One region of the Lysinibacillus sp. FSL K6-3209 genome, then DNA from elsewhere that is predicted to be linked to it. Evidence: riboswitches for the same ligand, from Rfam matches in the RefSeq annotation. Region 1 holds a riboswitch; each other region holds the start of a gene.
What was found. Region 1 has a riboswitch for cyclic di-GMP ahead of MHH88_RS17965 (NPCBM/NEW2 domain-containing protein). Riboswitches for the same ligand answer to the same signal wherever they lie in the genome.
Positions count from the first base shown of each region.

Region 1 (7,759 bases):
TAATCAGGATAATTTCATTTTAAATAAATAATTTATAGTAGTAAATACTATTTAAATAAAATCGTAAATATGGACTATACTAATGAGTGTTATCCATTTTATTAGGAAAAACGGTTCGGTTAATGCGCATTTATTTAAAAATCTATTATTTTCTGTTTGAAATAAAAGTAGTAAAATATAAAAAATAAATTTTTTACAGCATTTTATGGAGGTGCAGAGTATGAATTATGTTAGGGTCGAAATAATTGATACTGTGGGGTTAAATCCAAGGGAAAGAAAAATGTTGCAAAATACGGTGTTAAACTTTGTTGCGATGAGCAATGCGTTAATTTTGAAAGAAGATGTCGTGATGAACCCGTTGGAACCCAACAACGAAAATATTGGGATGATCTTAATTTATGCCAAATCACTGAATGAAGAACAGTGTAAGACAATAACAGAGGCATTGTCCAATCGATTCACCACGTATTTTAAAATGAGTGAGTTGGATTTGGAAGCGCAAATTAGCGTTTATTGAACGATGCCACGTGCAGTTCTCTGTATATAAGCTAAAACGCCCACGGAAAAATCCGTGGGCGTTATTTATAAGAGAGGATTATTTATCTACAGCACAATGCTTAGTTTTTTACATAATAAGTTAATTGGATCAGTGTGTCTTCGTTTAATTTATAAGCGATGACGAGCATATATGTGCCTTGTTCTTCGTATGAAAGGTCGATTGTAAAGTGGTCTGTATTTGGTGTAAGTAGTTCCACATCTACGTAGATTTCTTTCATAGTTTTCGTATTTCTTAGACCGATTTGATAAGGGTTTAAGTATTGCCCATCCAAACCTTTTACTAAGTTCTCAACCGTCGCTATTGGACCTGTTAAGCTTGATACTTCCACAACTTGTGGATGCGCAGTGATAGTATCTAATTGACCTAGACTTTGCAATGGTGAGAAATCGGTAATACTATTCGCCGAAATATCGAGTGATGTTAAATTTTTAGCATATTGTAAGCCTTCTAGATTTGTAATACGGGCATTGGGTGCATGTAGACTTGTTAGTGTAATCATATCACCTAATGTGATTTCCCCAGACAGTCCCAATGTTTGCTGAATTGCCTGTTTAAGATTGTAATCTGCAATCGGTATGATTTGAGTAAAGTCAATAGCGATAAGGGCAGCTTTAGTGCGTGTTAATTCCTCTAATGCTTCATCGATTTGTGCTTGAGTTGCTTGAGGATTGGCAAGTACTTCCTCAGCTTTTGCTATACTCGCTTGTAATGCTTGAATGGACTCCGCTGTATAGTTTTCTATAGGAATGGCTTTGGCATCCTCTAGTGCTAGCGTTAATGCTTGTGTAAAAACGCGCTCTGCATTTGCGAAATGTAATTTAGTATCTCCCCATGAAGCATGGTCTGAACCGTTGCCGTTGCCGCCATCAGTTACGACCAGTTTTAGTTCTTTGGCGCCTGTAATGCTTACTTCAATGTATTGTTGAGGGTCTCGCGATTGCATCAAGCCACTGTCAAATTGCTTCTCTCCATCAACAAACACTTGGAATGTAACAGAGCCAACCGTACCGTACATTTGACGGTCTACACCAACAAAGGCAGTAAAGAAATCGGCATTTTTATCGCTTAAATCATAGATAATAGTAGAATTTGAATGAGCGCCAATACCTCTTTCGTATGCTTTCTCACGACCATCATCACCTGTTAGGCGAATGGCATTATGACTAATAGAAACATCTTTTAATGGTGCTGTATAGCTGTTTTGTGTAGATTGCCATTCAAAATCAGTTAAGTAATGATAATCATCCATGTTAACTACTGAAATCATGCGTTTTTTCGATACTTTATTGCCATCACTGTCGACAACCGTATACGTAATGTCATAACGACCAGCGCGATCGAAGTTTACTTGATCTAAGCCCGTTACTTGTACTTGAGATGTTAAATCGCCATCTTCAGCATCAGTTGCCACATAGCTATCGTTCATGGTAATAGGTGTTCCAACTTTTGTTGCGATTGATTTTGCAATTGTTAGTTCTGGCATCCCGTTTGATACATAGAACTTAGCATCAGCAAAGTTAGCGTGATCGGATGCATTACCATTGCCAGAGTCATGTGCAATCAGTTTTAACTCGTTAACACCTGCAAGTGGAACTCTTACTAATTTTGCTTCTGTTTGATATTTCATCACGCCGCTGTTATATACTTCTTGTCCATCAGCAAGTATTTTAAATGTTACGCTAGAGTTATTGTTTTCAGCTATGTTGCGGTCAATGCCAACAAGTGTTTCGAAATAATCATAGTTTTTGCCTGTTAAATCGTAAACAATTTCAGAATTCGCATGCGTACCAATACCTTTGGCAAAAGTTTTTACTTCACCATTCGTTAATACTTTAATTGAACCGCCTGATGATGCTTTGTCTTTGTTGACGGTACTATATGCAGTTTGTGCCGATTGCCAACCGATGTCAGAGGCGAATTTTTCATCGCTATAAACATAGACAGTTCTTGTTGCAGTGACGACATTGTGATCACTATCTGTTACGGTATAGTCGACTTGGTAAGTACCTGTTTTCTTCGTATTAAAATCGTTGGCAGTGACTAGGATTTGATTACTGACATCACCGTCTTCGATATCAGTTGCTGTTACATCGCTTAATAAATCGAAATCACTGTTTAATTTCACCATCGTCAAATCTTCAGGTAGCGTTAAAGTAGGTTGACTCGAGTCTTTACCGAACTTAGCATCAGCCCAAATCGTATGGTCTGAAGAATTACCACTATCATTGGCATCTGTTGTAATGAGCTTTACTTCCTTTGCTCCTGTAACAGGGATATGGATGTAGCCGTGATCTGTGTTTGCTTTGAATACATCACTGGCAAATTTTTTCTCACCATCGACCCAAACTTCAAACGTGGCAGATGAAGCTTTGCCTTTTGAAACTTGATCAATACCGATGTAACTTTCAAAGAAGGTAAAGCCTTTACCATCTATGTTATATACGATTTCTGAGTTTGCGTGTGCACCGAGTCCTTTGGCATACGTTGCCTCAACACCTTGTCTTAATAACGTAATAGTGTCACCTGCAACAGATTTATCTTTTTGTAATGAACCCCAACCTACTTTGGCAGAGGTAGCTGTCATATCAGAAATATACTGCATATCACTTACGACATTGACAGTCATAGTTTTTGTTTCTTGGATGCCTTCATCGTTGATTTCATAGACAACTTCATAGATTCCTTTTTTTGTCGTATCCACTGTATTCGATTTAATAACGACCGTATTCGTGATATCTTTGCCATTATAGGAAATTGCTTTAACATAATCCATTGGATCGAATGTTTGATGTAGCTTGACTGTAACCTTATTTTCAATAGATAGGGTAGGGGTAAATGCCTTTACTTCTACTGGTTGAAGTGTATTTAATTGTTTATCATAGCCAACAACCTTGTACGTGTAATTTTTTGTACTATCGATATGTTGATCGATAAATTGTTGAGTGCTTGTAAAGCCGATTAATTCATTATCTCTAAAAATTTCATAACCTAAAAAGTCATCTTGCTTTTCTTTATCAACGGATAAATAGAGCGTATTTGTTTTAGCAGCTTGGTTTGAGGCCAATGTTACGTTTACTGCTTTTCCTTTCAAACCATTCCCTTTATAGTCGACCGCGCTATTATTTAAATACCATATTTTTTTATCTGGTTTTGGATACTTACTTGTTTTTGCTCTTGTTTCGTCCGTTACAACAAAGCCATGACGAGCAAAGTGTTCACTTAAATCTAAACCAAGAGCTTCAGAAGAAAACTCGACTAAGTATTGTTGTTTAGAACGTTCACCATCTGTTAGTGTCACATTTTTTTCGCGGTAAAGAGCGTTTAATTTTCCCCAATAGCCAGGGCTATACATTTCAAGTTGCCAGTAAACGGCTAGTTTTTCAAACAAACCTTGATCGTTATAATCTTTTGTGTTTTCTTTCAGTACGTTTTTATAAACGTTCGTTTCATATGGAATGCGTCCATCGATTTTCCCGTAAAGTGCTGACATATGCTGTGGAAGCATATTGTTTGTTACTTCGCCGATTGTTCGTACACCTATATCCATACGGTGACCGATTTCATGGATAAGGCCCCAAGAACCGCCTTTTTTTTCTAACGGAACTAAAATATCAGCCACAACATCATCGAGTGTGCCAATATGATCGCCAGCTGCATACATGTACGCATAAGGCTGTGCGAGTCGTACGTTTTCTCTTATTAGTTTTGGATCATGTTTTTCACTACGTCCGTCTAAACCGTAATATTTAAATAATTCGTCCATAAGGCGATTATATGATTCAATGGTTTGGAGCGGGCTGTAGCCATTTTCTATATAGGTTTTGTAAGCACCTGTTGCAGTACCTGTCCAAAATAAATGGTCACCAACGACTTCTACAATATCAAGCACTTTGCGATCTTCAACATTTGGATGCTTCGCTATATCTTCATCAATTTTTTTCTTATAGTCGATTAAAAATTGTTTGAACTCCTCTACGTTTGTAGACTTTGTTGCAAATGGAATTCTCTCAACACCTTCGAATCTTAAGGTCGGTGCTTTACCTTGCTGTTCCGCTGTATAAGGATTTTCAATATAGATTGTGCCACCAGGTGTAACGGCCTTCTTATTATAAGAAGTTTTAGGGATGGCAGGAACAGTAATGACGTTTTTACCGACTTTTAAGCTGACACCTTGTCGCCAACTATTCCAAGCACCTTCTTGTTGTGAAAATGCCAAGCGTGGTAACGGACCAGTTGATGATGCGTCAACGTAAACGGTAATTTGATCACCCGGTTGGGCAGCAAGGCCAGTTGGTTGTAAATTGTTACCGAAGCCGAATTTCAATTGTTGATTGGCATGTTTGACCATATCCCCGTGTTGCTCGGCTACTATAATTCTTCCTTCTGTAACCACTTCACCGTTAAGTATTTTTTTGGCTAATTCGATATTGTCTTTATAAGTAGCATATAGTGGATGTGTTTTCGCTTCTTCTTCTAATGCGTTAATATGTTCGATGCTGTTGAATGCAGGGGAAACTGTATTCATCGTTCCGTCAGTAAATAACTGCGCCATTTTATCGTCTAATGCATCTTCTTTATAGAAGGCGAATTCAGAAAGCGTTGCCCAATTTTGATTGGATTTAGTGAATTTAAATTTCACCCGTTTAAATGTCGTCGTTGCAAATTTTGCCTCTACTAATCCTGCGACCATATTGTGTTTACCTGTTGACACAAGTTCATAGGTATCGCCTTTTGATGTTTGGGAAGCGTAAATTTCAAATTCCTCGGCAAAGCCTTTACGGTCAGAAGGTCTTGCTCCATAAATAATACGATTTAAAGTAACAGGTTCTATAAATTCAACTTCTACTTCATTTGAGAATGTAGCTGTGTTGCTTCTATTTGTTTCCCAATATGTATGAACATCGCCATCGATAGCATTTTTGATAACGGCGCTCGCATAGTGTCCGCCATTGTTGGTAATTTCTTTGATGTTAGCCTTATCCATTCTAAATCGCGTTGAATACGCTTCGTTGGCATAATGGCTAAATGACGAAGTTAGTGCAGTGGTCGCTGTAATTTTTTCATTGCTTAGCAGTGCTTTCGCATTGTCAATATCTTCTTTGAATTGTGCGTAGAAGGGGTGGCCTTGGGCTTCGACTTCTAATTGATTGATAGCATCTATGGTGTTGAATTTGTCACTTACAGCGCTCATTGTATTATCTGTAAAGAGTGTCGCCATTTTGTCAGAGACAGAATCTTCTTTATAAAATTGAAACTCGGATGCACTTGCCCAATCTTGATTTGCTTTCGTAAAAACAAATTTTAGTCGTTTAAATTTTGTAGGGTTGAATTGGATTTCGACAATATCTCCTGTAGAACCTGTATATTGTCCTGATGAAACGAGTGTAAAATCATCGTCTGTATCTGTAGTGGAGCTATAAATTTCAAACTGCTGTGCAAAGCCTTTCCCTTTTGTAGAAGATTGACGAGCTGCATAGACAATTCGATTTAATGTAGATGCTTCATGGAACTGAATGATCACTTCATTTGTGAAGGAGGTACTATTTGGTTTCCCTGTTTCCCAATGGCTGTTCATATCACCATCAATCGCTTTATCTATAGTAGAACTTCCATATTTTCCGCCGTTGTTCGTAATCGATTGAATGTTTGATTTTGCCATTTTAAATACGTCATCGTATGCTTTTAAAATATCTGTTCCGTACAATTCAAATTTTTTCACCGAAGCGATGGAATAAATAGTACGAGCTTCGGTTGAAGTTCTAATGATGTCTCCATTTGGATTTTCAGCCGCTAAAACATTCATTGGACCACCGACTAAATTTAAAGCAAGGGCAGACACTGTTACAATCTTTACTACTTTCATCTATATTCCTCCTTATGCATTTTTCCTACAGAGTACATAAAAAAGCTACTCAAAAAAGAGTAGCTTTATTTCAAATAAGGCAATCATAAAAAATCCCACATACAGAAAAATGCCTTTTATAAATTATATTCTGTGGGTTGTATGTTACGTCCTTACTAAACAAAAAGTAGTATGTACTCTTCGGCAACTGGCAGACATAGTTATTTAAAACCTTAGTCCCTATAGCTTTGCGTCCCTAAATTTCTTTAGGTTTGCCTATTAAATTTTCTACAATAAAGAATAGCATAAGGAAAATTATTGCCAAAGTACAATTCGCACTATATTTTACCACCTTTAATTCGGGTAAAATGGGCGAGTTTTTTTATGGGGTGAAAAATAATGTCATTTAATGGTGGTTCGATTGTTATGTGTAAAAGACTTTAGTAAGAGAAAGATGGTTTATCTGTAAACTACTTATGTCATGGGTACTGATATTGAAAATATTTACAATAGGTGGAATAATATATTTGATACTATTAATGAAAGGAAATGGTCTACATGTTATATAAATTAAATAAGTCCTCATGGGATTATGAAAAGGTTAAAAGAGTGAGTCTTGATGCGATTGGCTGGAAAGAAAAGGATTTAGAAAGGTTAGTATCTAACCATCTGCAAGATTTTATTTCTAGTAAAGATTTAATGACAATATTTAACGAGCGTCCAAGACAAGAAGAACCCGATATTTTAGCTGTTGATAAAGATGGCGATTTATACATATTTGAATTGAAAAGATGGGGTTCAAATCAAGAGAATTTGTTACAAGTATTAAGATATGGTCAATTATTCGGCAATAGTAGTTACGATGAGCTCAATGAAAAATACCTTAAATATAGCCAAGGCAATATATCGTTAATGGATGCTCATAAAGAGTATTTTGGTAAAGACGCAAGTAATCAAATTACCCAAGAGATGTTTAATAATAAACAACATTTCATTGTGATGACAAATGGCTTAGACCAACAAACGGTAGAAGCAATTATTTATTGGAAGAAGAACGGTTTGACTATTGATGCCATTGTCTACTGGATATTTGAAGTGAATGGTGAACATTATATTGAGTTTAATATGTATTCTCCAATTGAAAGTTATTTAGAATATGAGAGTAGCGCCTACGTTTTAAACACGAATCATAACAATAATCCACTAACGACAGACGAAATGTTAACTGGAATGAAAGCAGCGGCTTATCATAAAGGATGGCAAGAAAAAATAGAAAAGATTCAAAAGGGCGATATTGTATTCCTTTATAAAAGCGGCGCTGGAATTGTAGGATACGGAAAAGGTTCGGGTAAATATAA
Region 1 covers NZ_CP150264.1:3,665,369-3,673,127, reverse strand. The annotation lists gene MHH88_RS17970 (hypothetical protein) at 221-517, shown strand; gene MHH88_RS17965 (NPCBM/NEW2 domain-containing protein) at 618-6,422, opposite strand; cyclic di-GMP riboswitch class I at 6,602-6,688, opposite strand; gene MHH88_RS17960 (hypothetical protein) at 6,951-7,759, shown strand, end outside.

Region 2 (7,759 bases), 520 kb from region 1:
TATTGCAAAAGCAAGACTAGCTAAGTTCTCCATATAGCAAAAATTTATGAACACCTTTCCTATGTTCCTTCAATTTTTTTAGTTATATCCCAGCCTTTTTAAACTTGTCCAAATAACTTCAATGTGCATTACGATATATCTGAAATAAAAAAGGAATAAGCCGTTTCAAGCGCTTTCTTGGGTTCGTTGCACTTTCTCTTCTTAATCTGTCTCGTAACATATTGCACGCGCTCTACGGAGGATGTTAAAGCCCTTATCTTTATTTCGTTTCGCGCAGGATTTGACATGCCTATAACTTTATCCAACAACAGTTCAATGCACAAACGTATGTAGGAAAGCCTTTACTTTATTAAGACTAAAAATATCCTTTTTCTTTTAAGCTAATAAATTGGTGGTCACCGATAATGATGTGATCCAGTAACTCAATGCCAATAATAAAGCCAGCTTCCTGAATTCTTTTCGTTACCTCAATATCTTCTGGACTTGGGGTAGGTATTCCGCTTGGATGATTATGCGCACAAATAATAGAAGCGGCAGAGCGCTTGACAGCCTCACGGAAGATTTCTCTCGGATGCACAATGGAGGCATTTAGGCTCCCAATAAATATCGTTTTCTTATGCATAATTTGATTTTTGACATTAAGGAAAAGGGCAACAAAATGTTCTTGACTTAGAGAGGTCATATCCGGCATAAGGTATGCAGCGGCATCTTGCGGAGAACGAACGGTAAACTTATCATCATTTTGCTTTTGAGACAAGCGCCGGCCAAGCTCTATGGCAGCCAAAATTTGGATTGCCTTTACCTCCCCTATACCTTTGATGGCAATCATTTCTTCAATGGTTGCATGTTTTAAATGGTGTAAACGTTCAAATGTACTTAATACACGATTCGCCAGTGCAAGAACTGATTCTTCCTTAGTACCTGTCCTTAGTAAAATAGCTAATAGCTCTTGATTCGATAAGCTCATTGCACCTTGACGCAGTAGTCTTTCACGTGGTCGATCTGCCCTATTGACGTCACGAATCATCGTTTTTGGTAAAACATCTGTTGGCAATAGCTTCACTCCTTCGCAAATTGAATAATATGCTTCGCTATCAATTGCGCAAACAACGCTGCAAGTGGTAAGCCTACAACATTGTTGTAATCTCCTTCAATTCGTTCAACTAAAAGGGTTCCAGCTGTTTGAATACCATAACCGCCCGCCTTATCATAAGGGTCTCCAGATGCTACATAGGCTTCTATAAGCTCCTGAGATAAAGTATGGAATACAACTGCTGTTTCTTCTACAAATGTTGTTTCTATACCATTCGCTTCAATGATGGCAACTGCTGTCATCACCGCATGACGCTTGCCTGATAAACGAGATAAGTGTGAAATAGCTTCCTCCCGTGTTTTTGGCTTATGCAGTAACTCATTGTTAAAAACGACGATTGTATCTGCGCCAATAATCGTTGCTGCTGGCACTTTCTTAGCTACATCTCGTGTTTTTAGCAGTGCCACACCTGTTACATAATCCTGCATGGTTGTTGCTTTTACACTTGTCTCTTCTACATCACTTGTTACAATTTCAAACGGAAGGTCCAACATAGCAAGCAGTTCCTTTCGTCGTGGTGAAGCAGAAGCAAGTACTAATTTATGATTTGTTTCAAACATGATTTCACCATTCCTCCTTCTCTCTATCATAACGGAGAATACGGTTTTTGAAAATTTTCAAAAAATCAAGATAACGCTCATATAGCTAACGATTCGACTTAAAATTTCGTTTGAAGACAAGCATTTTTAGACTTATAATGTGCAAAAATTTGAAGACGTACGATACTTAAATCACTAGAAATAGAGGTTGCTGCCTTGCCAATACTTTGCCAATCAGCAGGAAGAGTGGAATCCTTTGTTGCCTCTTTAAAATTTAATTTTGTCGTATTTTTATCAGCTAATACTTTTATCACTTCAGCAATTGTCGCCTCCTTGCAACTTTCACCACTAACACTAAACACTTTTTTAAATGTTGGTGGGTCCTTTAGAAACACTAACTCACTTTCTTCGTTCACTATACTTGTCCATACATAAAACTTGCCCTCTACTTCTACAATTGCACTTTCTTGCAATGACGGATGTTCAGAGACAAAGGCACTTGCACTTGCATAATTCGAAAATACGCCCGCTTGACTTGCAAAAAACATAGTTGAGTTTGCAGTACCGCCTGTTGTCGGAATTGTTGCAGATTCTGCCTCGGTTTCGGTTTTATTGTTCGCTACTTCACTTTCCTTTTTTAAAGAAAATTGGGTACTAGCTTGGAGAACCCCTAAAAAAATCGCTACACCAAAAAGCCCAACAATACCACCAATTAGCATTGCACGCACTACTTGTTTTCTAATTACATGACTAACTATTTTCATACGTTCATCACCTCTTCCTTCAACCTATCAAAATCAACATAAAAAAAGACGAGACTGCTGTCGTCTCGCCTAAAAAATTTATCGCTATGAACTAGCAAATATCGCCTTTATTTTTAAAGAACTGCCTATCGAGTTGTTTAACCTGTCATCTTATACAAAAGTTAATTACACTAGTCAAAACGAAATGTACAGTGCGCATTGTATTGTCTATCTAACACTATGTCCATACACATTGCAGTTAATAGCTATACGTAATATTACGTAGCTTTCGGTAGAAGTATGCCGAATGGGATGGAAAAGATGTCGGTCACTAATTTTCGTTTACACCAAGCAAGCTACCGCGCACTTCTGTTAATAAATATAAAGAGCCGGTTACGATTGTTCTACACTTCTTCTCTGATTGTTGTTGTAAAAATGGAATTGTATTTTGCAAAATTGCTTTTTGCGGGGCATGACATAATGCCAACATATCTTTTGCTGACATCGCACGCGGATTATCAAAATCAACAAAATAAAATGTCTCACTAATTTGCTCTAAGTACTGCAAAACGCCTTTTACATCCTTATCACCTAATATGCCGACAACAAAGGTAATCGACTCATTAGGAAACGCTTGGCGAACCGTTTCTACCAATTTTTCTGCACTAGCTGGATTATGCGCACCATCAAAAATAATATATGGCAACACCTCTTCAAATCGTCCTAAAATGCTTGCCATTTTAATACCTTGGCGTATACTTGCCACGTTGATTGCTACATTTAGCGCAGCAGCGACTTCCAAAAATGCAGTAATGGCTAATGCCATATTATTCGCTTGATGAGGTCCTTTCATATGACGTGTAAGATTTGTGATATGTAAGTCCATAGTATCATTTTTATAGTTCTCATAGTCATGCATCCGCCCAATATGAAATTGCTTGTTCAGCTCTAGAACAGGTGCTTGCTTTGCATTAGCTTCTCTCTCAATAATGTTCTTTGCTTCCCAAGGTAAATCCCCGATGACAACTGGTCGATGCTGTTTAATAATCCCTGCTTTATGCTGTGCAATGCTTTCAATAGTCGGACCTAAAAATTTTGTATGCTCTAGCGCTATACTCGGAATAATCGAGACAATAGGTTGCACTACATTCGTACTATCTAGTAAGCCCCCCATACCCGCTTCGATTAATGCAATATCGACATCACAATGGACAAAATGCAAAAATGCAGCGACTGTTAATAGTTCGAAATCCGTTAGTTTACCGCTAAGCCCCGCATTTTTCATTTGTTGAAAAACGCGATCCATCTCTAGTGCTGAAATAGGTTGTTGCATTACTTGAATTTGGTCATGCACATTCAAAATACATGGAGACATGAACTTGCCTACTTTTAAGCCATGTTCCTGCGCAATTGACTCTAAAAATGTTAATGTTGAGCCTTTGCCATTCGTGCCTGCAAGGTGCACAATTTGCAATGTTCTTTCTGGATTCCCTACAAGTGCCAATGCTTCTTCAATCGCTGTAAGCCCTGGCTTAATTACATCATCACTCGTTAAAGCCCATTTTTCCTTATAATCATCGAACTGAGGAATCATTGTGCTCCCTCCTGTATCCATTGGCGAACTTCAGCTATAAAATACAGTGAACCTGTAATCACGACAATATCTTGTTGGTCCTTATGTTGTATAACTTCACTCACTATCACTTGCCAATTTTCGTTATATTGTTTGTCTTGATGCGTTGACAGCATCGCTAACTGTTCAGCTGGCATGGCATTGGGCAGTCCGATTTGGGTAAAAGCTATAGAAGTTGCGACTGCATCCATTAACGCAATACTATTGGCATGGTCTTTATCAGAAAGTGCTGCATAAATAAATCGATAGCGTTGATTTGGATAGACCTTCTGTAATGTTTGAATCAATGCGGCTGTTCCTTCTGAGTTATGAGCACCATCTAATACAATATTATTAGGGAATTGTTCAAAGCGACCTGCCCACTGTGCATGTTGTAGCGCTTGCCGCATCGACTCTTCGGATAAATGAATGAGCCTTTGTTCACGTAATATATCCATCGCTGTAATAGCTAGACTCGCATTAGCAATTTGATGCGCTCCTGCCATTTTTAATTGAATATTTGTTAGATCAAGATATGCATTGTGATAATGGAATGATTGCATGCCCATCTCCTGCTCCTGTGCAACAATGTTAAAATCATCCCCTAGAACCAGACATCTAGCTTGACGTTCTTGTGCAACCTTTTGAATCGTAGCAAGTGCTTCTTTATTTTGCACACCAACTACTACGGGTACACCTTCTTTAATAATACCTGCCTTCTCAAAAGCAATCTTCGCATATGTATCGCCTAAAAAGGCCGTATGCTCTAAAGAAATCGTTGTAATAATGGATACAAGTGGTGTTATGACATTCGTCGCATCTAGTCGTCCACCAAGCCCCGTTTCAATTAGCGCAAAATCCACTTCTTCATCTGCGAAATATTGGAACATAATAAGTGTGACGACCTCAAAAAAACTTGGATAGTCCCCATTATAATTTGCCTCAATAATTGAAGCTACGTTATTCATATACTGTAAAAATTGCTCGTCCGGAATTTGTTTTCCATTGATGGTCATACGTTCATTGACGCGTGTTAAATGTGGTGAAGTAAAAGCACCAACCCGATATCCCGCATTCTCTAACATTTCTCTCAGTACATTTACGGTGGATCCCTTGCCATTGGAACCAGCTAAATGGATAGCGCGCAGCTTGTTATGCGGGTCTCCTAAACGCGCCAATACTTCACGCATCATGACTAAAGGTTCACGTTTATGATCAACCGCCTTTAATGTAAAAATAAAATCTGTACATGCTTTTATCGTAGTAAACAAAAGAAACACTCCCTTTCACTCCAGTATAAAGGGTGACTGGCACACAAACAATTCTGATACAAATTTAAAAACACACAGAAAACCACTGTAGGAGTGATCATTTGTGTGTTTTTAACTAGTTTTTTTCAAATAAACAACAAATTATTGTAATTGATGGATGCCTAATAGCGCTCCCATATCATCTAAAATTATTTTTGCATCATTATTTAAAAGTGGCAGAACATCGGATCTTTGCACTAGTTCTAACGAATTTTTTAATGTTCTTTTCAGCATCGAAATATCAAAATTTGAACAATACTCATTAATCTTATTTATCACTAGTAAATCTGTACGTGTTAATGAAATCTTCGTATCTTTTTGCCCCTTATTATCCGCTAGAATATGCTTAATAAGAACACGTCCACTTGCATTTAATAGTCGATAATATTTTGCCTCAGATAACTTTAAAAGATTTGCTTCTATAATGCCCCTAGCGCTCACAAAATCTAAATCATCACAAGCTTTGTTTACTTTCACTACAATTGTTCCAATATTTCCTGACATAATAAACCCCCGTTATTCTTGCATTCAAAGTAAAAGACCATTCTACTCGACATAGAATGGCCATAAAATTAAATAAAAATTTCATTTAATGGTAACCAGGCGATCATAGTTTGAAAAATACTCATTTCTCTTCACCTTAGACCCTAGGCTTTGCGTCCTACCCTTTCGGATAGTTTGCCTTTATCTATTATACTAACTAAAATAGATAATACTATATATTTTTTCCTAACTCAATACATAACTTTTGATTCATAAAAAGAAAAACAGCAAATGACTATTTCGCCATCTGCTGTTTCTTCAAATCACTATGCTATTACATGTTTTTTAATTCTTCTAAACGTTTTAATACCACTGCATGTTTCTCTTCATAATCCGCTAATTTTTCGCGTTCTGCATTTACTAATGCTTCTGGAGCCTTTGAAACAAATTTTTCATTGGACAGCTTACCAGTAACAAGCTTCACTTCTTTCGCCCACTTTTCTAGTTCTTTTTCTAGACGAGCGATTTCTTCTTCTAGATTGATAAGACCTACAAGCGGTAAGAATAGCTCTGCTCCTGTTACGACTGCCGTCATTGATTGACTCGGAGCCTCTAAGCCTTCACCAATTGTTAACGTCTCAGGATTACAGAATTTTTCTAAGTAGGCTTTATTCGCTTCCAAAGTAGCAACTGTTGCACTATCTTTAGCAGAAATGAACAATGGTACTTTTTTGCTCATAGGTGTGTTAACTTCCGCACGAATATTACGCACCGAACGTATAATATCCATAAGGAGCTTCATATTGTCTGCTTCTTCAGCAAAGTGAAGATCCGTACGCACAGTAGGCCATGCTGCCACTGTAATTGACTCACCTTCATGAGGTAAATGTTGCCAAATTTCTTCTGTGATGAATGGCATAAACGGATGTAATAGACGCATTGTTTGGTCTAATACGTAAGCTAATATAGATCGAGTTGTTTTCTTAGCAGCCTCATCTTCACCATTCAGCGGTAGTTTCGCCATTTCAATATACCAAGAACAGAAATCATCCCAAATGAAATTATATAGTTCACGACCTACTTCACCAAACTCATAACGTTCTGCTAATGAAGTCACACGTTCAATTGTTTCATTCAAGCGCGTTAAAATCCATTTATCGGCTACTGATTTTTCACCAGTTAAGTCGATTTCATCATATGTCATTCCATCCATGTTCATAAGTGCGAAACGGGAAGCATTCCAAATTTTATTAGCAAAGTTCCAAACAGATTCTACTTTTTCCGTTGTATATCGTAAATCTTGACCTGGAGATGAACCTGTTGCTAAGAAATAACGTAGTGAATCCGCTCCGTATTTCTCAATAACATCCATTGGGTCCACACCATTACCAAGTGATTTACTCATCTTACGTCCTTCGCCATCACGTACCAATCCGTGGATTAATACATCTTTGAATGGGCGTTGTCCAGTAAATTCAATACCTTGGAAAATCATTCGAGATACCCAGAAGAAAATAATATCGTATCCTGTTACAAGCGTACTTGTTGGATAGTAACGTTGATATTCTTCATTTGCCTCGTCAGGCCAACCCATTGTAGAAAATGGCCATAGTGCTGATGAGAACCATGTATCTAACACATCTTCATCCTGTGTCCAATTTTCTGCGTCTGCAGGCGCTTCTTTACCTACGTAAATTTCACCTGTTTCATTGTGATACCATGCAGGAATTTGGTGTCCCCACCATAATTGGCGAGAGATACACCAGTCACGGATATTTTCCATCCAACGAGAATATGTGTTTTCAAAACGTGATGGAACGAAGTGAACTTTACCTTCCTCGTCTTTTTGCAGTTCTAAAGAGGCATCTGCAAGTGGTTGCATTTTAACGAACCATTGTGCTGAAAGATAAGGTTCTACAACTGCACCAGAACGTTCAGAATGTCCTACAGAGTGCATATGCTCTTCAATATTGATTAGG
Region 2 covers NZ_CP150264.1:3,143,100-3,150,858, forward strand. The annotation lists gene radC (DNA repair protein RadC) at 356-1,027, opposite strand; gene MHH88_RS15350 (Maf family protein) at 1,060-1,653, opposite strand; gene MHH88_RS15355 (hypothetical protein) at 1,752-2,396, opposite strand; gene MHH88_RS15360 (folylpolyglutamate synthase/dihydrofolate synthase family protein) at 2,707-3,969, opposite strand; gene MHH88_RS15365 (folylpolyglutamate synthase/dihydrofolate synthase family protein) at 3,966-5,258, opposite strand; gene MHH88_RS15370 (hypothetical protein) at 5,400-5,801, opposite strand; cyclic di-GMP riboswitch class I at 5,889-5,990, opposite strand; gene MHH88_RS15375 (valine--tRNA ligase) at 6,115-7,759, opposite strand, start outside.
Region 2: linked by a shared signal. The riboswitch ahead of MHH88_RS15370 (hypothetical protein) and the one ahead of MHH88_RS17965 (NPCBM/NEW2 domain-containing protein) in region 1 are both predicted to bind cyclic di-GMP.

Region 3 (7,759 bases), 300 kb from region 1:
TACTGAAAAGAATATTTTCAAATCCGCAAGCATGGGCTCTATTTTTTTGTCATTTTGGTGTAGTAGGGGGTTATGTAGGATTTATCAGTTCCTGGGCTGTACCATACGGTATGACTTTATATGAAATGACACGTTCGGATGCAAGCCAATTGATTATGGTTGGTCTTATAGGGGCACTAATCGGAGCTCCTCTAACTAGTTGGCTGGCTAGCAAGCTAGATACCATTAAAAGGCCCTATATTGTCGTGCATAGTATTGTTTTACTTAGTTGGTGTACGTTTCTTATATGCAATGGACATCCAGCTTTTTTCTTGCTGTTAGTACTATTTTTTATTATCGGCTTTGGATACGGGGCAAGTGCATTAACTTTTGCTGCTGTACGGCAATCTTTCCCTTTACACGAAGCGGGCGTAGTTTCTGGATTTGCCAATACGGGAGGCTTTTTAAGTGCCGTTTTGCTACCCATTATTTTTGGTTATTTATTAGATCATTTTCAATCTGTTTCAGGTTACGTAGATGATGGCTACTACTATGGCTTTATTGTGCCAGTTCTTTTCTCCATCATTGGTTTGTTTGGTGTGCTGTACTTTAAGGAAAAGCGAAGCGCTAAAGATACAATCTATAATTAAAAGTTTATAAATTGTGTTTATCGGAAAAAATGAAATTACTGTGAATGAATAGAAAGCTGTAGTCGTTGAATTTATTATACTAATAGAGCAGTTTAGTTGAAGAAATAGAAGTAGAAGGGTATTTTAAATAAGTAAACTAAAGTGGAAATATAGCGGTTCTATATTGGGGAATTTTTCGTTCCGCTTTACGTATGGAAGGAGTATTAGTGTTTTGGGAATAACAAGTATGGTCGGATACGTAATTATAGGTGCATTACTTATTCTTTTATTAGCATTCATCTTCGTCATGATAAAAGGAGCAAGAAAGTAAGTGCCAGGTACTAAAACAATTCTGAATTGTTTTAGTGCCTGGCACCTTTTATTTATTTTTGTCTTTTTTCAGCCATTTCTACAAGTCGTTTCGTGATTTCTCCACCTACGGAACCGTTCGCGCGAGAAGAAGCATCTGGCCCAAGTTGTACGCCGAACTCTTGTGCGATTTCATATTTCATTTGATTAACAGCTTCTTGTACACCAGGAACTTGAAGTTTATTGGAACTTCGATTTTTATTAGCCATTTTTCTCACCTCCTTGTGCTATTAGAATGGTCGGCAGTTTGATTTTCATACATTTAAAAACAAGGAAATGTGCAATCTAGATACTATAGATGAGGAATAATCACAAAGCTAGCTAAAAATACATTTTACTCTGTTATAATAAAGCCTGGCTCTTTTAAATTAAGGTTTTGCAAGAAAATCAAGGAGGTTTTGAGATGACGAATAATGATATTTTGATTCGTTTACGATATGCACTAGATATTAAAAATACGGATATGGTAGAAATTTTTAAGCTGGGCGGCATGAAATACACAAAAGAGGATGTATTAAACATGCTTATCAAAATTAAAGATGATGAAGAAGATATCCCAGAGAATTACATTAAATGTAATAATAAAATGGTAGAGGTATTTTTAAATGGTTTAATTACATTTAAACGTGGCCCTCAACAATCAAAACAAGGTCAACAAGAAGGACCACCACCGGTTACAGGGAAAGAAAGTCCGAATAATATGCTTTTGAAAAAAGTAAAAATTGCAATGGCTTTAACAACGGAAGATATGCTTGATATCTTATATGAAGGTGGCGTAACAGTATCGAAAGGTGAGCTAGGTGCGATTTTAAGAAATCCTAGTCACCGCAATTATAAAGAATGTGGCGATCGCTTTGTGAGAAACTTTTTAAAAGGGTTAACATATAAATATAGAGATTAAGTATTAATTTTCTTTATAGTGAATTGTGGTGGGATGCTTACTTACAGTAAGCGTCCCGCCTTTGTTTGTATTGGATGATGAAATACATAATATAAATGAAAGCAATAAAAAATAAATTGTAAAATCACCATTATTTTCTTTTAACTGTTGATAAATGTGACGGAATTGTGTACAATTAAATTGACACAAAGTTGTCACAAAGGGAAAAGAAATGTTCATGAACAGAGGGGTGCTTTTTATGATATTTTTTGATCTTATTTTAATTGCTATTTCTTGCATTAGTATTCCATTAATAGTTGCTGTTATGTTAGACATTTTTTACGCAGAACGCAAAAAAGTTCGTTTTTCATTACGCCGTACTTCTGTATGGTATATGTGCGTTTTTGCATTATCCTTTATTCCATCCGTCTTACTCGTAACACAACTTGCATAATTGAATAAACATTTAGGGGTAAGTGTTTATCAGAAATTTAAGCAGCAATAACGTATGTTTACGTTGTCGCTGCTTATTTTTTTTACAATAAAAAAGAATATTTTTACATAGTAATTATTTCATTGTTTGTACAGAAGTAGTAAAATAAGAGCATGGACGAAATAGTATTTTCGTAAGCTATATTGATTATTTTTTACTATTATGTTAATTTGAGGAGAAATAAGGGCAAATCTACTGAAAGGTAGAGACGCAAAGCTACAGGTCTAAGGCAGATGGCGCTATGACGGCTGGGTTGCAAAAGATTAGTCGTTATTGGGATTTATTGTTTTTTATCTTTAATAACCTATTTCTTTTGAAATAGGTTATTTTTTTTTGACCTATAAAATATAAAGAGGAGGAACTATCAATGCAATTTTTAAAAAATGTTTCATTGAAAAACAAATTATTACTTACAGTTTCTATTATTGTTTTACTGTTGATTTCTATCATCACAACACAAAGTATTAGTGAGCTAAATAAAAGAATGAATGTAGATTTGGAACAAGAGTTAAAAAGTGTTGGTATATTGACAGCTATGAATCTCGATAGTGATCAGATTAAACATTTATTAACTGAAAAAGGGGAAAGTAATCCCGATTTTAAAAATCTCCAAAAACAGCTAGACATGATCCAAGAAGAGCAAGGGATAATGAGCTGGAGTTATATTTGGGATATGAAAGATAAAGGTGTTAATCCGATAGGGTATACATCCAACTTGAATGAGGTATATGAAGCTGGTGAGATTTTCGAAGAGTTAGCAGATGAACATGTAGCAACAGCTAAGCGTGCAATTGACAATAATCAGTCTGAAGTAACGAACGTATTCGAAGATCAATATGGTGCTTGGAGAACAGTATTTACCCCTATTAAAGATGATAATGGCAAAATAATTGCTTTGTTAGGTATTGATTATTCCGCAGATTACATAAATACGATCATCAAAACAAGCATGACAAAACAAATTGCAATCGCAGTTGTTGGTTTAATTATTTTACTAATTTTACTTTACATAATTATCGATCGACTATTAAAGCCTCTTAAGAAAGTAGTCGATGTTGCAAATCAAGTGGCAAATGGTGAATTGCATCATGTTGAATTAGAAATTACGAAAGATGAAATAGGGAATTTATCGCAATCAATTCAAACGATGGTTACCAATTTACAACATATTATTTTAAATATTAGAAATACTTCTAATCATGTTTCTTCAGCTGCAAGTCAGTTAACTGTCAATGCAGGAGAGTCGTATAACAGTTCTACCGATATTGCAAAGGATATGAGACGTATAAATGAGAATGCAGAAGCAGCTATGGTGATGACAGAAGAAACTGCTGCAGCTATGGAGGAAACAGCAACAGGAATTCAACAAATAGCCGATTCAGCAAATACAGCTGCCGAATCATCTATAGCAGCGTCTCTTGCATCTGAACGTGGAGATAAAGTCGTGCAACAAGTTATATCCCAAATGGAGCTAATTAATGGTTCAGTAGAACAAATTGGCAAAACGATTAATGGCTTACATGTTAATACGAATAAAATTAGCGATATTGTGAGTCTTATTACAGCAATTGCGGATCAAACTAACCTACTTGCTCTAAACGCGGCTATTGAAGCAGCAAGAGCAGGAGAACATGGTAAAGGGTTTGCAGTTGTAGCAGATGAAGTGAGAAGGTTGGCAGAACAATCATCCCAATCAGCAACAGAAATTTATAATCTTATTAGTACGATTCAATCCGATTCAAATGCTTCCATTGTCGTGATGGAAAAAGGAAAAGCAGATGTAAAAACTGGTATGGAATATACAGATGAAGTAGGGGAAATCTTTAAAGAAATTCTTACATCATCGGAAGAAGTCGCAAGTCAAATTCGTGAAATTTCAGCAGCTTCTCAGCAAATTTCTGCTTCATCGGAAGAAGTTGCGGCGTCTGTAAATAACATTAAACAATCATCGGAGCTTTCATCAGAGTTTTCATCTAATGTCTCAAAAGCGACACAGGAACAATTAACGACGATGCAAGAAGTGAAAGAGGCTTCTTCTTCTTTAGGAATAACAGCACAAGAATTACAAGCACTTGTAGCAAAATTCAAATTGGAGAATGATGAAAATGGAAAATAATTTAACAGAAAAAAATGTTCTGATTACGGGTTCTAGTAAGGGCATCGGAAAAGCAATTGCACTTGCATTCGCAAAACAAGGTGCCAATGTATTCATTAACTATATTGGTGACGATCAAGAAGCAGAAGAAGTGCGAGCACAGGCTGAAAAACTAGGTGTGCGTGCTTATAAATACCGTGCTGATGTATCAGACTCTCATCAAGTACAGGACATGTTCCGATACATGGACAAGCATCTAGGGCAGATTGATATTCTTGTCAATAATGCAGGATTTGCCCAAGCTTCTAGCGTGCTAGATTTAACAGACGAACAATGGGACAGAATGATTAAAGTACATCTTTATGGATGTTTTTATAATTGCCGAGAAGCAGCGAAACGAATGAAGGAAAGAAACAAAGGCAAGATTATTAATATTTCTTCAGATATTGGTAGTTTAGGTTGTGAAGAGTTTACGCATTACTCAGCTGCAAAAGGCGGCATTAATGCATTTACAAAAGCTTTGGCAAGAGAATTAGCGCCCAACATATTAGTAAACGCTGTAGCTCCTAGTGGGACACTCACAGATATCCTACAAGAATTTGGAGAGAACTATATTGAAGAGGAATCCGCAAAGTATCCATTAAAACGCTTGGCACAGCCTGAGGAAATCGCAAAAAGTGTACTTTTTTTAGCCTCTGACAATGCTGATTTCTATACAGGTCAAATTTTAACGCCTAATGGTGGAGTAGTAATGAATGGATAATGTAAGAACTAAGGAGCAATAAAAATGTTGAATATTTTAATCTTTAGCTTGTACTTAATTTTTATTTATTATATTGGTTATAAGGGGTATAAGCGCGTGAATACGGCAGAAGATTTAATCGTAGCCGGTTGGAGTATGCCTCTCTCAGTAGTTACGGGAAGTTTAATTGCGGCTTTATTAGCCGCTCCGTTCTTTTTTGCCGCTGTCGGCTCTGGTTATACGAGTGGTGGCTTTGAGGGATCAGCGACTATGGGTGGTTTAGGTACCTGTATGATTCTTGGTGCGCTTATATGGACAAAACCGCTTAGAAGATTAAAAGGATGGACATTAGCAGACTACTATGGCTTAAGATATGGTAGTAAAAAGTTAGGGGCTTATACAGGGATTGTAATGGCTATCGCCTTTGGGATCTTTAATGCAGCAGCTTTAACTGTTGGCGGAACGTATATTATCCAGCAATTGCTGCAAATAGATTTTGTTCCAGCAGCATTATTATTTGTATCGTTAACAGCACTGTATTCAGTAATTGGCGGTTTATGGGCTGTAGCCTACACAGAAATCGTACAAGGTGCGCTAGCAGTAGCTGGTATTTTAGGAATTACCATTTTTGTGTTCATTTATTATCCTGATGTGACGTTTAATCCGGAGTGGTGGAATATAAGTGAATTGTTTAATAAGGCTGGAGCTGAATTTTGGACGTTATATCTTGTATTAGCGCTTGGTGACATCCCTGCTGTTGACTTAGGTCAAAGGGTGGCGGCCGCAAAAAGCCCGAAAGTAGCACAACGCAGTATGATTATCGCTGGTCTCGTTATTATAGCGATTAGTTGGATTCCAGGTATGTTAGGTGAAGCATTTAAGACAATTTATCCTAATAGCACAAATCCAGAAACGTTAATGCTAGCATTTGCACAAGGATACTTTCCTCCTCTTTTAGCTGCAATCTTTTTAACGGCAATGGCAGCGATGGGAATGTCGACTGTTGCCGCATGTTACGTTGCAACTTCTGGTATTATCACAAAGAATATTTATTTAGACTTTATTAATCGTAATCCTAATCCTAAAACTTTATTGAGATTTTCTAGACTTGTGATTTTAAGCAGTGCAGTATTAGGCTTAATATTGGCAGTTAGCTTTCAAAAAGTAATTGATTTAGCTTACTTAGCTTGGGACGTAATATTCGTGACGATTTTTTGGCCAATTGTCTTAGGTCCATTTTGGAAGCGGGTCAGTACGCCAGCTGTCTGGGCAAGTATATCGGTCGGGCTTATCTATTATATAATCACAACACTAACTTTTGTACCTAGTTTATCCATACAGTCTGAAGGCTTTATAGGTTTAATAAACGAATTATGGCAGGCACCTGTTTTCTCTGGAGTTGTCATTTCAGGTATAACGATTGTGATTGTCAGTTTGCTTGTGCCTCCTTCACAACATGTGCTTGATATGCATAAAATTGAAAAAGATAAAACATTAGATAATGTAGGTAGTAAGGATGAGCTAGTGAAACAATAAGCTTGTTTTTATCCTAAAAAGACATGTTCAACAACACGAAACACTGCAATACGCAGTGTTTCGTGTTTTTTATTATCCAAAAATGAAGCATGAAAAGAGAGATAGCTGAATAAGATTTCTACTATAGAGATGTATTTTCCCTATCTATTAATTTGTTGAAAGTGGGATAATAATGAAAACAATCTTTCTAGTATTGTTAGGTACGATATATTTGTTTTTAGCAATGGCAATGAATGCTGAACTGATAAAAAAATTGTACTTTTTAATTGGCATAACCTTAGTCATCATTGGCGTAATACGTTATATTAAATGGAAATATCATACTTTTAGAATGATGGCAGAGCTTAAAAGTGCAAGTGAAGAAGAGTTAAAGAATATCCCTCATACCCATGCCACCATCGCAAATGATGCTTTACATGCATTATTACTGAATGAGCAAACCAAAACACTTATACTGGCAGTTAGAGAAGATTGGGAAGCTGCAGTAGCAAAGAAAGAAGTCTGTTTTAATGAAATTTATGAGGTAGCGATTGTAGAGGACGGTCATATTGTGGCAAGAACTAGTAATGGTTTGTTTAGTGACTCTTTACTAGAGGAGGAAAACCGTGTATTAGCAGAAGAAGCAGAGATTGAGGAAGAAGCGTGTGAGGAACAAGAAGTGTCGCAATTAGCTTTAAAAATGGTGGTAGACAATCTAAGCGATCCAATTATAGAGTATATCTTTTTAGAACAAGAGGATGGCATTTCAATAGAAGATGATACGTATATCGAAGCAATGGCATTGTGTGAACAATGGTATCAAAAAGTCAGTATTATTATTAAGCACTATGAATTAGAGAGAGTACCTATCCGACATTGGCAATAACCTATACTAGATGTAATCTAGCCTAATAAAAAAGCTATCACGAAGACATTCGGATAGCTTTTTCCTTGTATTAAAGTGTGAATTTTTGTAGTTGTGTGTTTAGCTCTTCAGCCATTTCAGCTAATTGATTGGCACTCTTTGAAATTTCATCCATTGTTGCAGCCGTTTCTT
Region 3 covers NZ_CP150264.1:3,969,789-3,977,547, reverse strand. The annotation lists gene MHH88_RS19400 (MFS transporter) at 1-629, shown strand, start outside; gene MHH88_RS19395 (alpha/beta-type small acid-soluble spore protein) at 992-1,186, opposite strand; gene MHH88_RS19390 (DUF1456 family protein) at 1,381-1,878, shown strand; gene MHH88_RS19385 (hypothetical protein) at 2,117-2,311, shown strand; cyclic di-GMP riboswitch class I at 2,526-2,611, shown strand; gene MHH88_RS19380 (HAMP domain-containing methyl-accepting chemotaxis protein) at 2,718-4,466, shown strand; gene MHH88_RS19375 (3-oxoacyl-ACP reductase family protein) at 4,456-5,208, shown strand; gene MHH88_RS19370 (sodium:solute symporter family protein) at 5,233-6,723, shown strand; gene MHH88_RS19365 (hypothetical protein) at 6,896-7,588, shown strand; gene MHH88_RS19360 (methyl-accepting chemotaxis protein) at 7,659-7,759, opposite strand, start outside.
Region 3: linked by a shared signal. The riboswitch ahead of MHH88_RS19380 (HAMP domain-containing methyl-accepting chemotaxis protein) and the one ahead of MHH88_RS17965 (NPCBM/NEW2 domain-containing protein) in region 1 are both predicted to bind cyclic di-GMP.